Regions from separate parts of the Brachybacterium saurashtrense genome, predicted to be linked through region 2. Evidence: predicted binding sites of a transcription regulator. Region 2 holds the regulator's gene; the other holds the start of a gene.

Region 1 (6,302 bases), 310 kb from region 2:
CCGCGTACGTGCTGCAGCGGGTGGAGCGCGACCGGCAGGCGGCGGCGGTCGAGGCGAAGCGGCAGAACTTGATGCGCAAGGAGCTGGCGTGGCTGCGACGCGGCGCCCCGGCCCGCACCTCGAAGCCGAAGTTCCGGATCGATGCCGCGAACGAGCTGATCGCGGGCGAGCCGCCGGTGCGCGACTCGGTGGCGCTGACGCAGCTGGCCACCTCCCGCCTGGGCCGGGACGTGATCGACGTGCTCGACGTGGAGGCCGGCTACGGCGACACCACCGTGCTGCGGGACGTCACCGTGCACATCGGCCCGGCGGACAGGATCGGGATCCTGGGCCCGAACGGGGCGGGGAAGTCGACGCTGCTGGGCCTGATCACCGGAGATCTGGAGCCGCAGGCGGGCCGCGTGAAGAAGGGCAAGACGGTGACGGTGCGGCAGGTGACGCAGCGTCTCGAGGGTCTGCAGGAGCACCTGGAGTCGCGGGTGAGCGACGTGGTGGGTCGCTACCGCACCACGTTCCGCGCCGGGAAGGACGAAGTCACGCCGGGGCAGCTGCTGGAGCGGCTCGGGTTCACCACGGCGCATCAGAAGGTGCGGGTGGGCGCGCTCTCCGGCGGTCAGCAGCGTCGGCTGGACCTGCTGCTGACGCTGCTGGACGAGCCGAACGTGCTGGTGCTGGACGAGCCGACGAACGACATGGACACGGACATGCTCGCGGCGATGGAGGATCTGCTGGACACCTGGCCCGGCCCGCTGCTGGTGGTCTCCCACGACCGCTACCTGCTGGAACGGGTCACCGACATCCAGTACGCGGTGCTCGACGGGACTGTGCGGCACGTGCCCGGCGGTGTGGAGCAGTACCTGGCGCTGCGCGCCGACGGTGCCGGGCGCGGCTCCGGCGGTGGAGACGTCGGCGGCACCGGTGGTGGCCGCGGGGGCGCGGGCTCCGGGTCCCGCTCCGCGGGTGCGGGGTCTCCGTCCGGGGCCGCGGGCGCGACCTCCGCGGGTGCGGGGGCTGCGTCGGCGACCGGCGCGGGCGGCGCGGAGTCGTCGGCCGACGGCGGCCCCGCGCTGACCGGGGCGGAGTCCCATGCGGCGCAGAAGGAGCTCGGCGCGGTGGAGCGGCGCATGCAGAAGCTCGAGCGGCAGACGGGAGCGCTGCACACGAAGCTCGCCGAGCACGATCAGTCGGACTACGTGGGGCTGGCCGAGATCACGGCAGAGCTGCGGGAGGTCGAGGGCGAGATCGAGAGTCTCGAGGAGCGCTGGCTGGAGCTGTCCGAACTGCTGGGGTGAGCAGGGCCGGGCTGAGTCCGGCGCGGCCCGGGCCGTAGTGCGGTGGCGTCAGGCGGCGACAGCGACTGTGTCCTCACCCGCGAGCCGGTGCCATCGGCCGGACCACCACCATGTCGGCGCGCATCCACCATGGCCGGCACCGCTCGCGGCTTGACCTACCGCCGGTCTCGTGCCGGGCCGGGGGCGCGAGGATCCCGGGGATGGTCGCCGCGACGGCACGTTCCATGCTCGCGGTCTCGGGATGAGCGGTCGCACCTCCCCGCTCGGCCGATGCGTCGTGAGCCGACGGGCGCTCCTCGATCGTGTCGGAGGCATGCGCCTCTGGTGGCTCCGGTGCTATCGGTCCCTCCGGCGCGGGCGCGGCAGGTCGCGGCGGTGCCGGAGTAGACGGCCTGTCGTCTGATCCTGGCGGGGCGGGTGCGTTCTCGTCCGTGCCGTTCTCGATGCCTCGGTCGGCCTCGTGGGCTGCGCCCCGTTGACGTCGGCGTTCCTGGTCGAGCAGTCGTGCCCCAGTGCCGAGGGGGTCGAGGTTGATGCCCCGCCGTCGCGCCTTCTGCCCGTAGCGGCTGGTCCACTCGACGGTGCGACGATTCCCGTCCTCGTCCCGCACGATTCTGGTGCTCTCGCCAGACTCCTCTTTCTGGTTGTCCGCGGCGCAGAGGCCGTTCCCGTTGTACAGGGAGGTGGCACCGCCGTCCGCCCAGGGGGTGATGTGGTCGTTCTGACGGATGGCGGCGTCGCAGTACGGTGCGCGGCAGGTCTGGTGGGCGATGCGGAGGAAGCGGGCGAGGGCCGGCGGGAATGCCCGGGCACGGGACTCGGCGGCGATGAGCTGGCCGTCCTGCTCGTCGGTGAAGAGGCGTCGTAGGGTGATGGCGAGCTCGGGGTCCTCCTCCGCGGAGCGAAGAGACTCTTCCATCACCTCACGGATGTGCTCGTAGGGCACGGCGCCGTACCCCTCGACGGTGGCGGCATCGGCGTGGCCCGGGACGAGCAGCGAGCGATCGGTGATGATCACCCCGACCTCGAGCGTGGAGGGGTCGATGCCCTCGCCCCGCCCGATGAGTGCGTCGGCGAACAGATCAGCCATGATCTGCTGGTGGCCGCGCCGATCGCCGTGTGCCCGTGCCTTCTCCGCGGCGATCGAGAGCCCTTTGCGGATACGAGCACCGTCCAGGCCGGTGAGGCGTGCGGTGAGCGTGCACATCCCGTGCTCGCCGCGGCGCACGGTGACGCTGCGCTCCTTCTTCGCGAGCCGGTGGCGCTCGGCAGCGCCCTCCGGATCGAGAGCGTGCAGCACGCGTTCCGCCTCGCTCCCCCACTCCTGGGGGCCGCATCCTTCGAGGTGGGACAGATGGGCGGTGAGGATCTCGTCGACCAGCGCGCGCTGCTCGGGCGTCGCCGGACTCATCGTGCGGCCCACCTGGTGCATCGACGCCGCGACGGTGCGCCCGTGGGCGAGGGCGCCGAGCAGCCCGGGCATGGAGTGCACGAGCCGACGGCAGGAGGCCATCGACTGTCCGGTGCAGGACTTCGACTGCTTCATCGCCATGGACGCCTCGGAGCGGGCGATCTTGTGCGCCCGCCGAGGTGCCTCCCCCTGGCGGATGCTGTCCTCCTTGACCGCAGCTTCCAGGTGGACGAGCGCTCGCGCCTGCACGGCAGCGACTGCACCGGTGAGCTCCTGCAGGCGGGAGAGGAGTGCGATCGTCTCCGACGGGGTGAAGTTCTCCAGCTCCGGCGATCCGGCGGCACCGAGCTGCGCGAGAGCGGCGCGAGCGGCGGTCACATCGACGTCGCCGATCCGGAGCACTTCCTCGCCGGCTATGAGGGACTGCTCCGGTGCAAGACCCCGACCCACACGAGTATTCGCCTCGGCATCAGGGGTGGAGGCGGACCTCGAGGATCCTGCACGCGCGGACGGACGCTGACCGGAGGCGTTCCCGCCTCCGGTCCCTTCGCCATCCGTGCCGTGCAGTTCGTCGTCCATGCGCACCATTTTCGCACAGTAGTTCGACGAACTGAAGGCTTTGGTCGCCAGTACTCGCAAGTAGGTTCGAATTGTGGATAACGTCGTGGTGTGGAGGAGAAGTCGGCGTTGCGCGTAGAAGATGGGCCTTGTGCCATACCCCTCGGCTCGGGTCGGTCTGACGCAGCCGCCCCTAGAACGCCACAGCCGGGCGACACGACAAAGTGTTGCATCACATGGCGCCGGCGATGATCAGATCTCGCGGTGGCTCGCCTCGGGATCGAGCGGATCTTCGGTCTCCCCCGTGCACTGAGGCACCCACGGATCTTCTTCCTCGTCGACGGGCGTATCAGCATCGACAAGTCTGGACTCGAGCGACTTGGAGAAGATCTCCACCGGATCGGATACCACCTCGATAGAACCGTCGATGTCCTGCCACGCACCTCCATCGACCGAGAACTGCCCGATGAAGGTGGTCGTGAGCATCACGTCATACCAGCCCTCATACCGGTACATTCCCGCGACCTCCAAGCTGGGGTACGAATCTCCGGATTTGTCCGTGCTGATCGTGTTGCCATCACCCAGATCCCAGTGATACTCGACAGGGATCGCACGAATGCTCACGGGAGTGTCCAGCAGCGTCGCCTCGACGATCTGCTCGTCAGCGCTGACGTAAAGCACGACCTCCATGTTCACCGGGACCCACCCCCTTGCGGGACCGGCATTGGCCTGTAACGGAGCCACCGGAAGTTCGGCGAAGTCAGACTGCATCACAGTGATCACTTCGGGCGCCGCGACAGGCGAAAGAGCCTCCTCCCCGGGCACTCCGCATGTATACCCAAGCTCTTTCGTCTCGCTGGTCTTCGTGTCCAGCTGATCGACACGGAAGTTGACCCCGCCTTCTGGCGCACCGGCATCGCCGCCCAGCGCCACCTGCCGCGCCACGTCAACATCGTGGACAAGGACCTGATACCCATTGGACTCACAGGTATCGCGATCCGCGCCGCAGACTAGTCCTGACGCACTCTCATCACACCCGGCAAGATCCTCCCTCGTTCTCACCAGGCTAGTAATGTAGCGAGGGGGTGGCGGATAGTTGACGACGGTTCCACTTGGGCGACTCCTTGTGGGCTCCCAATAATCAACGAGAGTCCGGTCATCCGAGGAGGTGGTTCTACAGGTCTCGTTTTCCCCATCGCATTTGCCACCTATCTGTGGCGCCGCCAATGCAGTGCCAGAGAGGGCAAGACCGCCGCATGTAATTGCTGCGATTGCCCCGAGTCTCAATGCCCTGCTCACTAGATATCCTCGACATCCAGAATCGACAGCTCGTCCACCTGTCATGCACCATCCGACCAGATCATTCCGCCCGTCGATCGATACGTCACAGGATCCTCACCACTGCCACCTGAAGTCTCGACACCATCCCACAACGTAAATTCGAACCGGACCATCTCATCAAACGACATGCTGTCTTTGTGAGTGTCTAATGAGTGGCTTTCAATCTCGACGGCCCCCAGAGGTCGTCCGAGCGAGAGAGCTCCTCGATCTCCTCAACAAACTCAGCACAGTGGATGCATTGAGCGGAATACAGTTCGCGAAGCGCAGACATCTCACCAGTCTGATGCGCCCACACCAGAACCGCCCAGTAGTACCTAAACGCCTGCTCCGCCCCCCCTCGGGCGTCTCCTCGTCCATCCCGGCGTAGTCCGCCGGGTCCGGGGCCGGGATCTGTGCTGCGGCGTTCGAGCCGCCCTCTCCCCCGCCGTCACTCGCATCGGAGCCGTCGCTCCCGTCGCCACCATCACTCGCGCCCCCGCCGTCGCTGGGCTGTTCGATGTCGATCGTGGGAGGCGGCGTGGTCACCGGCTGAGAGCCATCACCGCACGAGGTGAGACCGAGAGCGAGAAGGGCGGCGAGCGTCAGAGCACCGGCTCGAGGTGACACCATCGTGTGAATCTCCTGGGAAGGGCCAGTGAGCGACCAACGTAACCAGGATCACCGCCCGGTTCCACTCGTTCCACGCATTGTGGATGAACCGAGCGGACCGCCCGTCCCGCACCGCGGCGGACCCATCTCACCGGCCCACCGCCGGTCCGTGGCGTCGGCTACTCCGCCTCGAGCACGCTCGCTCCGGGTGCGGAGCCGCGCGCCACCAGGCAGGATTCTACCAGCGACGCCCCCATCAGACCGGCCGCGATCGACCGTGCCTGCGCCTCGTCCTCCACGAGCACCGCGATCGTCGGCCCGGAGCCGCTCACCACGGCGGCCGGCGCGCCGAGTCGCTCCGCCGCCTCCACCACGGGCTCCAGCCCGGGGTGCAGGGCGAACGCAGCCGCCTGGAGGTCGTTCTGCATCGTGTCGGCCAGCAGGTCGAGGTTCCCGCTGCTGAGCGCCTGGAGCTGCCGCTCATCGACCGAGGGCTGCCGGGCCGGCGTCCGTCCGGTCGCCTCGGCGATCTCGTCGAAGCGCCGGAACACCTCCGGCGTGGACAGATGCCCGCCGGGGACGGCGAGCAGCCACGTCCAGTCTCCGTGGGTCAGCACGGTGGTGAGCTCGGCGCCGTTGCCCAGACCCAGCGCCGTGTGCCCGAGCATGGCGAAGGGGACGTCGGCCCCCAGCCGTGCCCCGAGCTGTCGCAGGCGCTCGGATCCCAGGTCCAGGCCCCACAGCCGATCCAGCGCGACGAGCGCGGCGGCGGCGTCGGCCGAGCCGCCCGCCATCCCCCCAGCCACCGGCACCTGCTTGTGGATGTGCAGGGCGGCGCCGTCTCCCACGCCCGCCTCCGCGCGCAGGAGCTCCGCGGCGCGCAGCGCGAGGTTGGTGGCATCCAGAGGCACCGCGCCGGGCACCTCGGAGTCCATCGCCAGGCTCAGCTCATCGGCCCGCACCGCGGTGAGCGTCTCGTACAGATCCACGGCCTGGAAGACGGTGGCGAGTGCGTGGTAGCCGCGGTGGTCCACGGCGCCGACGCGCAGGGACAGGTTGACCTTCCCCGGGGCGCGCACCACCACCCGCTGCAGACCGGCCGCCATCAGCCG
Region 2 (6,302 bases):
CATCGGCCGCACGACGCGACCGCGGTGCCGAGTGAAGCCGTCCCCCGCCGGAGCGGGTGGCGCATTCGTGGGTGCCGTACTTCTGTGCCGAGGCACCTTCGACGGACTGTCCTGCTGGACCTGCATCACCGCAACGCCGCCATTCTGTCACGGCCGTGGCCCGCTTCACACTGAGTTGGGCCCGCGGCGATCACGAAGGCGTAACGAACTGGTCGCGCGGGCCGCTCCTGCGCGGCGCCGGCCGCGCCGACGCGCTCAGGCGGAGGGCGGCTCGTCAGGGAGATCGCCGTCGTGATCGGCGAGGAAGCGCTCGAAGTGCTCCCCGATCTCCTCGGCGGTGGGCAGGTCCATCGTGGTGGCCCGCGCCGCCGGGTCCTCGCCGGCGCTCATCTGGTCGTACTGCTCCTCGAGCGCCTCGACGACCTGCCGCACCTCGTCGTTCTGCGCGAGGGTGCCCTGCAGGGCCACCGTGGCCGCATCGGTGAGATCGCCCAGGTGCACCAGCGGGAGGTCGAGCTCCGCCGCCTGGCTGACGCGCCGCAGCAGCGCCAGCGCCCCGGCCGGGAAGTCGGTGCGCGCGAGGTAGTGCGGCACCTGCGCGGCGTATCCCATCGCGGGGTGCCCGGCCCGGCCCAGCCGGTGCTCGAGCAGCGCGCTGAAGGTCGCGGGGATCACCAGCTCGGTGCTCTCCCCTTCCCCCGCCTCCGGAGAGGTGCCCGGCGCGGGCGTCGCGGCCACGTTGGGCCGGCCCAGAAGCGAGGGATCGTTTGCGTGGGTGAACAGGCCGATCGGTCGGGTGTGGGGCACCGCCATCGGCACCGCCTGCATGCCCACCACGTTCTCCACCTCGAAGTACTCGACCAGATCGATCATGGCCTCCGTCAGCCGGCGCCACTGCAGATCGGGCTCCGGGCCGTCGAGGAAGAGGAACGGGCGATCGCGCTCGTCGTACATCAGCGACAGGGTGAGCTCCGGGGCCTCCACCTCGGTGAACGAGGTGCCGTCGAAGGTCGCGTGGGGGCGGGCGCCGCGGTAGTCGATCAGCTCGTCGGTCTCGAAGGAGACCAGCCGCAGATGACGCAGCTCGTCGCGCAGGTAGGTCGCCGCGATCCGGCAGGCGTTGCCGGCGTCGACCATCCCCGGCAGCGCGTGCACCAGGGTGAGCCCCGTACGGGGCACGGCCTCGAGGACCTCGGTCGACTCGAAGCGGTAGAGATCACGAGGGTCTCGCATGGGGCTCCTCCCTCTTCCTCCCGCAGCGGAACGCGTCACCGGATGGCACCGGCGGCCGGGCCAGTCCACCATAATGGACCACCGTGCTTCGCATCCCCGGAGTCCGCCGGGAGCGATGCGGCACGTGGACGCACAGGGTGAGAGGCAGGGCCGTGGACGACGCTGAGGGACAGATCGCCCGGGAGATCGCACGCGAACAGGAATACGCCGATCGGCTCTACCGACGGCTGGACGAGCTGATCGCCCATGTGGAGCGCAATCTCGAACAGATCCAGGGCTCGCAGAGCGCCTCGACCCACCAGAACCGCTCCGAGCGGGACTCCTTCATGGCGCTGTACGAGGACCGCCTGGCGCTGCTGCGCTCGGTGTCCCGCAGCGTGGTGTTCGGCCGCCTGGACATGGATGACGCCGCCCGCCACTACATAGGGCGGATCGGGCTGTTCACCCCGGAGCGGGAGCAGCTGCTGGTGGACTGGCGCGCTCCGGCCGCCGCCGCCTTCTACCGGGCCACCAGCACGGAGCGCCTCTCCGTCACCCTGCGCCGCCACCTCATCAGCCGCGGCCGCACGGTGGTGGGGCTCGAGGACGACGTGCTCGACCAGTCGCTCCTCGAGGATCCCGCGCACGACGTGGTGCTGCAGGGCGAGGGCGCGTTGCTCGCCGCCGTCTCGGGCAAGCGCACCGGGCGCATGGGCGACATCGTGGCGACCATCCAGGCGGAACAGGACAGGATCATCCGCTCCGAGAACCGAGGGGTGCTGGTGGTCCAGGGCGGCCCCGGCACCGGCAAGACCGCCGTGGCCCTGCACCGTGCGGCCTACCTGCTCTACACGCATCGCCGCCGGCTCGAGCACACCGGCGTGCTGATCATGGCGCCCACCACCGGCTTCCTGCGCTACATCGAACGGGTGCTGCCCAGCCTGGGCGAATCCGGCGTGGTGATGCTGACCCCCGGTGAGCTGTTCCCGGGCATCCGCACCTTCACCCACGACGAGGACGCGGTGGCACGGGTCAAGGGCGACGTCGCCATGGCCGAGCTGATCGCCCGCGCCGTCAAGCAGCGCCAGAGGGTGCCGGAGAAGGACCTCGCGCTGCGGATCGACGGCACCTCGCTGACCCTCACCCGCGAGGACGTGCGCGCCGCCCGCCGGGAGGCCCGCGCCTCCCACAAGCCGCACAACGCCGCCCGCGCGGTGTTCGTGCGCGCCGCACTGGACCGCCTGGTGCAGCGCTACGAACAGGCACTGCGCGCCCAGGGCAGCACGATCATCCCCGAGGACCGCCCGGACCTGCTCGCCGACCTGCGCCACGACCCCGAGGTGCGGCGTGTGCTGAATCTGGCCTGGCTGCCGTACACCCCGCAGGGGTTCCTGAGGATCCTGCTCTCCCGCCCGGACCGGCTGCGCGCCGCCGCGCCGCGCTCCCTCGCCGAGCACGTGGACCTCCTGGTGCGGCCCAAGGACGCCCCGTGGACGGTGGAGGACATCCCGCTGCTGGACGAGGTCGCCGAGCTGCTCGGCGAGGACGACGCCCCGGCGGCGGCGAAGGCGCGGGACGATGCCGATCGCCGCCGGGCCGACGTGGAGTACGCGCGCAAGGTGATCGAGAACATCGACACCTCGGGCATGATCCGTGCCGAGGACCTCGCCGATCAGGTGAGCCAGGTGCGCGACGGCCGCACCCTCGCCGAGCGCGCCTCGGCCGAGCGGAGCTGGACCTACGGCCACGTGGTGGTCGACGAGGCGCAGGAGCACTCCCCCATGAGCTGGCGCGCCCTGATGCGACGGGCGCCCACGAAGTCCTTCACCGTGGTGGGGGACGTCGCCCAGACCTCCTCCGCCGCGGGCACCGACTCGTGGACCGCGGCGCTCAGCCCCTACATCCAGGACCGCCTGCAGGTGGAACACCTCACCGTCAACTACCGCACCCCCCGCCGCATCATGGACCGGGCGGTCGCGATGGCACAGGCGCACGAGCTGCCGGTCACCGAGGTGAGCTCCGTGCGCGACGGCGACCGGGAGCCGTCGATCGAGCGCACGGCGCCGACGGACCTCGCCGCACGGACCGTCGCGGCCGTCGCCTCCGTGCATGCAGAACGGCTGGGACGGGTGGCCGTGATCGCCGCCGAGGAGCGGCTCGAGGAGCTGGTCACCGCCCTGCGCGCCGACGAGACGCTGCCCGCGATCGGTCAGGGCTCCGCGGGGGTGGACGACGAGATCGCCGTGATGACCGCGCAGGACGCGAAGGGACTCGAGTTCGATGCCGTGGTGATCGTCGAGCCGGCGGAGCTGATCGACGCGCACGGCGCCGGCGATCTGTACGTCGCGATGTCCCGTCCCACCCAGCACCTCGGCGTGGTCCATGCCCGGGAGCTCCCCCGCGGCGTCGCGGGCTGAGAGCGGCTCCGGCCGCCGGGCCCGGACGGCGATCGGCGGCCGTGGCTTCCCCTCCACGACCGCCGATCTGGTGTGCGCTGCGTGAGCGCACGAGGGATATCTTATGCACAGGTTCGGCCCCGTCCGCACCAGATCCACGAAGTGGGCACAGGCTCCTCGGCGGTCCTCCCCGGATCCACGCCGGGACGATCCCTCCGCGGGGGCGCCGCGCCGTGCCTGCGCCGCGCACACGGTCCTGCGGGCGCCCCTCAGACGACGGGGCTCGCCGCGGGCTCGCCGCCCTCGGGCGCCTCGGCACGGAGCCGTGCGATCGCGGTCTCGAAGTCCTCGAGGGAGTCGAAGCCCTGGTAGACGCTGGCGAAGCGCAGGTAGGCCACGAGGTCCAGCTCCTGCAGCGGCTGCAGGATCGACAGACCCACCTGGTGCGCGTCGATCTCCGCCACACCGCTGCTGCGGATCGCCTCCTCCACGCGCTGGGCGAGCAGGGCGAGCTGGTCGTCGCTCACGGGTCGGCCCTGGCAGGCCTTGCGCACCCCGGAGATCACCTTCGCACGGCTGAACGGCTCGCTCACACCCGAGCGCTTCAGGACCGACAGCGACGCCGTCTCCGAGGTGGAGAAGCGCCGGGAGCAGTGCGGGCACTGCCGACGCCGGCGGATCGTCGCGCCGTCGTCGGAGGTGCGGGAGTCGACGACGCGCGAGTCGGGGTGGCGGCAGAACGGGCAGTGCATCCCCTCAGGGTACCGGCACGCTCCGCTCAGCGCGCGGGGAGCTCCGCGGCCGGCAGCACGATCTCCTGCCCCGCGGTGATGCGGCCGGTGGGCAGGTGGTTGGCGCTGCGCACCTCGCTGACGAAGTCCTGAGGGCTCATGCCCTCCGGCGCGTACTCCTCGGCGTAGCCCCACAGGGTGTCCCCGGCCTCGACGGTGACCGTGACCGGCTGCCCGGCCTCCGTGCCGGCGAGGGCGGAGGGGAGGTCCACCACGAGCAGCGCCACGAGGGCGACCAGCAGGCCCAGCGCGAAGGCGACGGCCAGCAGCAGGCGGCGCCCACGACGGGTGGGTTCGAGTCGAACGCGCGCTCGAGGAGCGCGGTCCGCACGCAGGGTGCGCTGCGACGTGAGGGGCAGGACCACGGCGGTTCCGGTACTCATATCCGAACTCCTGTTCGATCGAATGTCTGTGCGACTGTACCCCGCGCTCTCGGCGACACGCAACAGAAACCTCGAACACATGTTTGGCATCCGCTGTGCGCCGCCCTACGCTGGGTGACAGGACAACGGAACCGCACGGGTCCGACAGACGACGCCAGGAGGCCGCACGATGACGCCGAGCACCCCCAAGCCGACCCGGGCCCTCGGTGACGCCCCTGTCGACGAGCGCACCTCCGGCCTCACGCGCCGGCAGCGGCTGATCCTGGAGACGATCAACGACGCCGTGGCCGAGCGCGGCTACCCGCCCACGATGCGCGAGATCGGCGACGCGGTGGGGCTGACCTCCTCCTCCTCGGTGGCCCATCAGCTGCAGTCCCTGGAGCGCAAGGGCTTCCTGCGCCGGGATCCCAAGCGGCCCCGCGCGATGGAGGTGGTGATGCCGGGAGCCGACGACGCCCCGGCCCCGCCCGAGCCGACGGATCTCCCCCTCGCCCCCTCCTCGGTGGCGGTGCCCCTGGTGGGCAGGATCGCGGCCGGTGTGCCCATCACCGCGCAGGAGCAGGTGGAGGACGTCTTCACGCTCCCCCAGCGCCTGGTGGGCGACGGGGACCTGTTCCTGCTCCAGGTGGTGGGCGACTCGATGATCGATGCGGCGATCTGCGACGGGGACTGGGTGGTGGTGCGCTCGCAGAGAACCGCGGAGAAGGGCGAGATCGTCGCCGCGATGATCGACGGCGAGGCCACGGTGAAGACCTTCGTGCAGCGCGACGACCACGTCTGGCTGATGCCCCACAACCCGGCCTTCGCCCCCATCCTGGGCGACCATGCCGAGATCCTCGGCAAGGTGGTGGCGGTGCTGCGGGCGGTCTGAGCGCGCGGGCTCCGCCCTCTCAGCTCTCGGCGAGCCTCCGCAGCGCGCCGAGCGCCACCGCGGGATCCGCGGTGGGCCACAGCGGCGGCATCGCCTCGCGCAGGAAGCCGCCGTAGCGTGCCGTGGCCAGGCGCGGGTCCAGCACCGCGACCATCCCGCGATCGGACTCGGTGCGGATCAGGCGCCCCGCCCCCTGGGCCAGCAGCAGCGCGGCGTGCTGGGCGGCGACCCCCATGAAGCCGTTGCCGCCGTGCTCGGCGATCCGCTCCTGGCGGGCGGACATCAGCGGGTCGTCCGGCCGCGGGAACGGGATCCGGTCGATGGTGACCAGGCGCAGGGACCGCCCTGCGACGTCGACGCCCTGCCAGAGGGTGAGGGTGCCGAACAGGCTCGCGTCCTCCTCCTCGCGGAAGGTGCGCACCAGGTTCGCCATCGAGTCCTCGCCCTGCACCGCGATGGTCATGTCCAGCCGTGCCCGGACGTGCTCGGCCGCGAGCTCCGCGCCGCGGCGGGAGGAGAACAGGCACAGCGCGCCGCCGCGGGAGGCCTCCACGAGCTCGGTGAGGTGGTCCAGCATCGCCGGTGCGGGACCCTCCCGGCCGGGCGGGGGCAGGTGGCGTGCGGTGTAGAGGATGCCCTGGCGGCGGTA

Evidence for each region. Region 2 encodes LexA, which represses DNA repair genes until DNA is damaged. Its sites were predicted from a motif close to TCGAACANNTGTTCGA; they were not measured.
Region 1: the regulator LexA is predicted to act here: its motif matches at 3,294-3,309, upstream of DWV08_RS04035 (HNH endonuclease signature motif containing protein).

What each region holds. Positions count from the first base shown of each region.
Region 1 is NZ_CP031356.1:877,456-883,757, reverse strand. Features, by position in the region: gene DWV08_RS04040 (ABC-F family ATP-binding cassette domain-containing protein) at 1-1,292, shown strand, start outside; gene DWV08_RS04035 (HNH endonuclease signature motif containing protein) at 1,366-3,282, opposite strand; gene DWV08_RS17030 (hypothetical protein) at 3,514-4,206, opposite strand; partial or broken gene DWV08_RS17405 (DUF6318 family protein) at 4,748-4,927, opposite strand; gene DWV08_RS04020 (4-(cytidine 5'-diphospho)-2-C-methyl-D-erythritol kinase) at 5,370-6,296, opposite strand; gene rsmA (16S rRNA (adenine(1518)-N(6)/adenine(1519)-N(6))-dimethyltransferase RsmA) at 6,296-6,302, opposite strand, start outside.
Region 2 is NZ_CP031356.1:563,346-569,647, reverse strand. Features, by position in the region: gene DWV08_RS02605 (proteasome assembly chaperone family protein) at 256-1,233, opposite strand; gene DWV08_RS02600 (HelD family protein) at 1,386-3,629, shown strand; gene nrdR (transcriptional regulator NrdR) at 3,878-4,360, opposite strand; gene yneA (cell division suppressor protein YneA) at 4,387-4,782, opposite strand; gene lexA (transcriptional repressor LexA) at 4,952-5,653, shown strand; gene DWV08_RS02580 (ATP-dependent DNA helicase) at 5,673-6,302, opposite strand, start outside.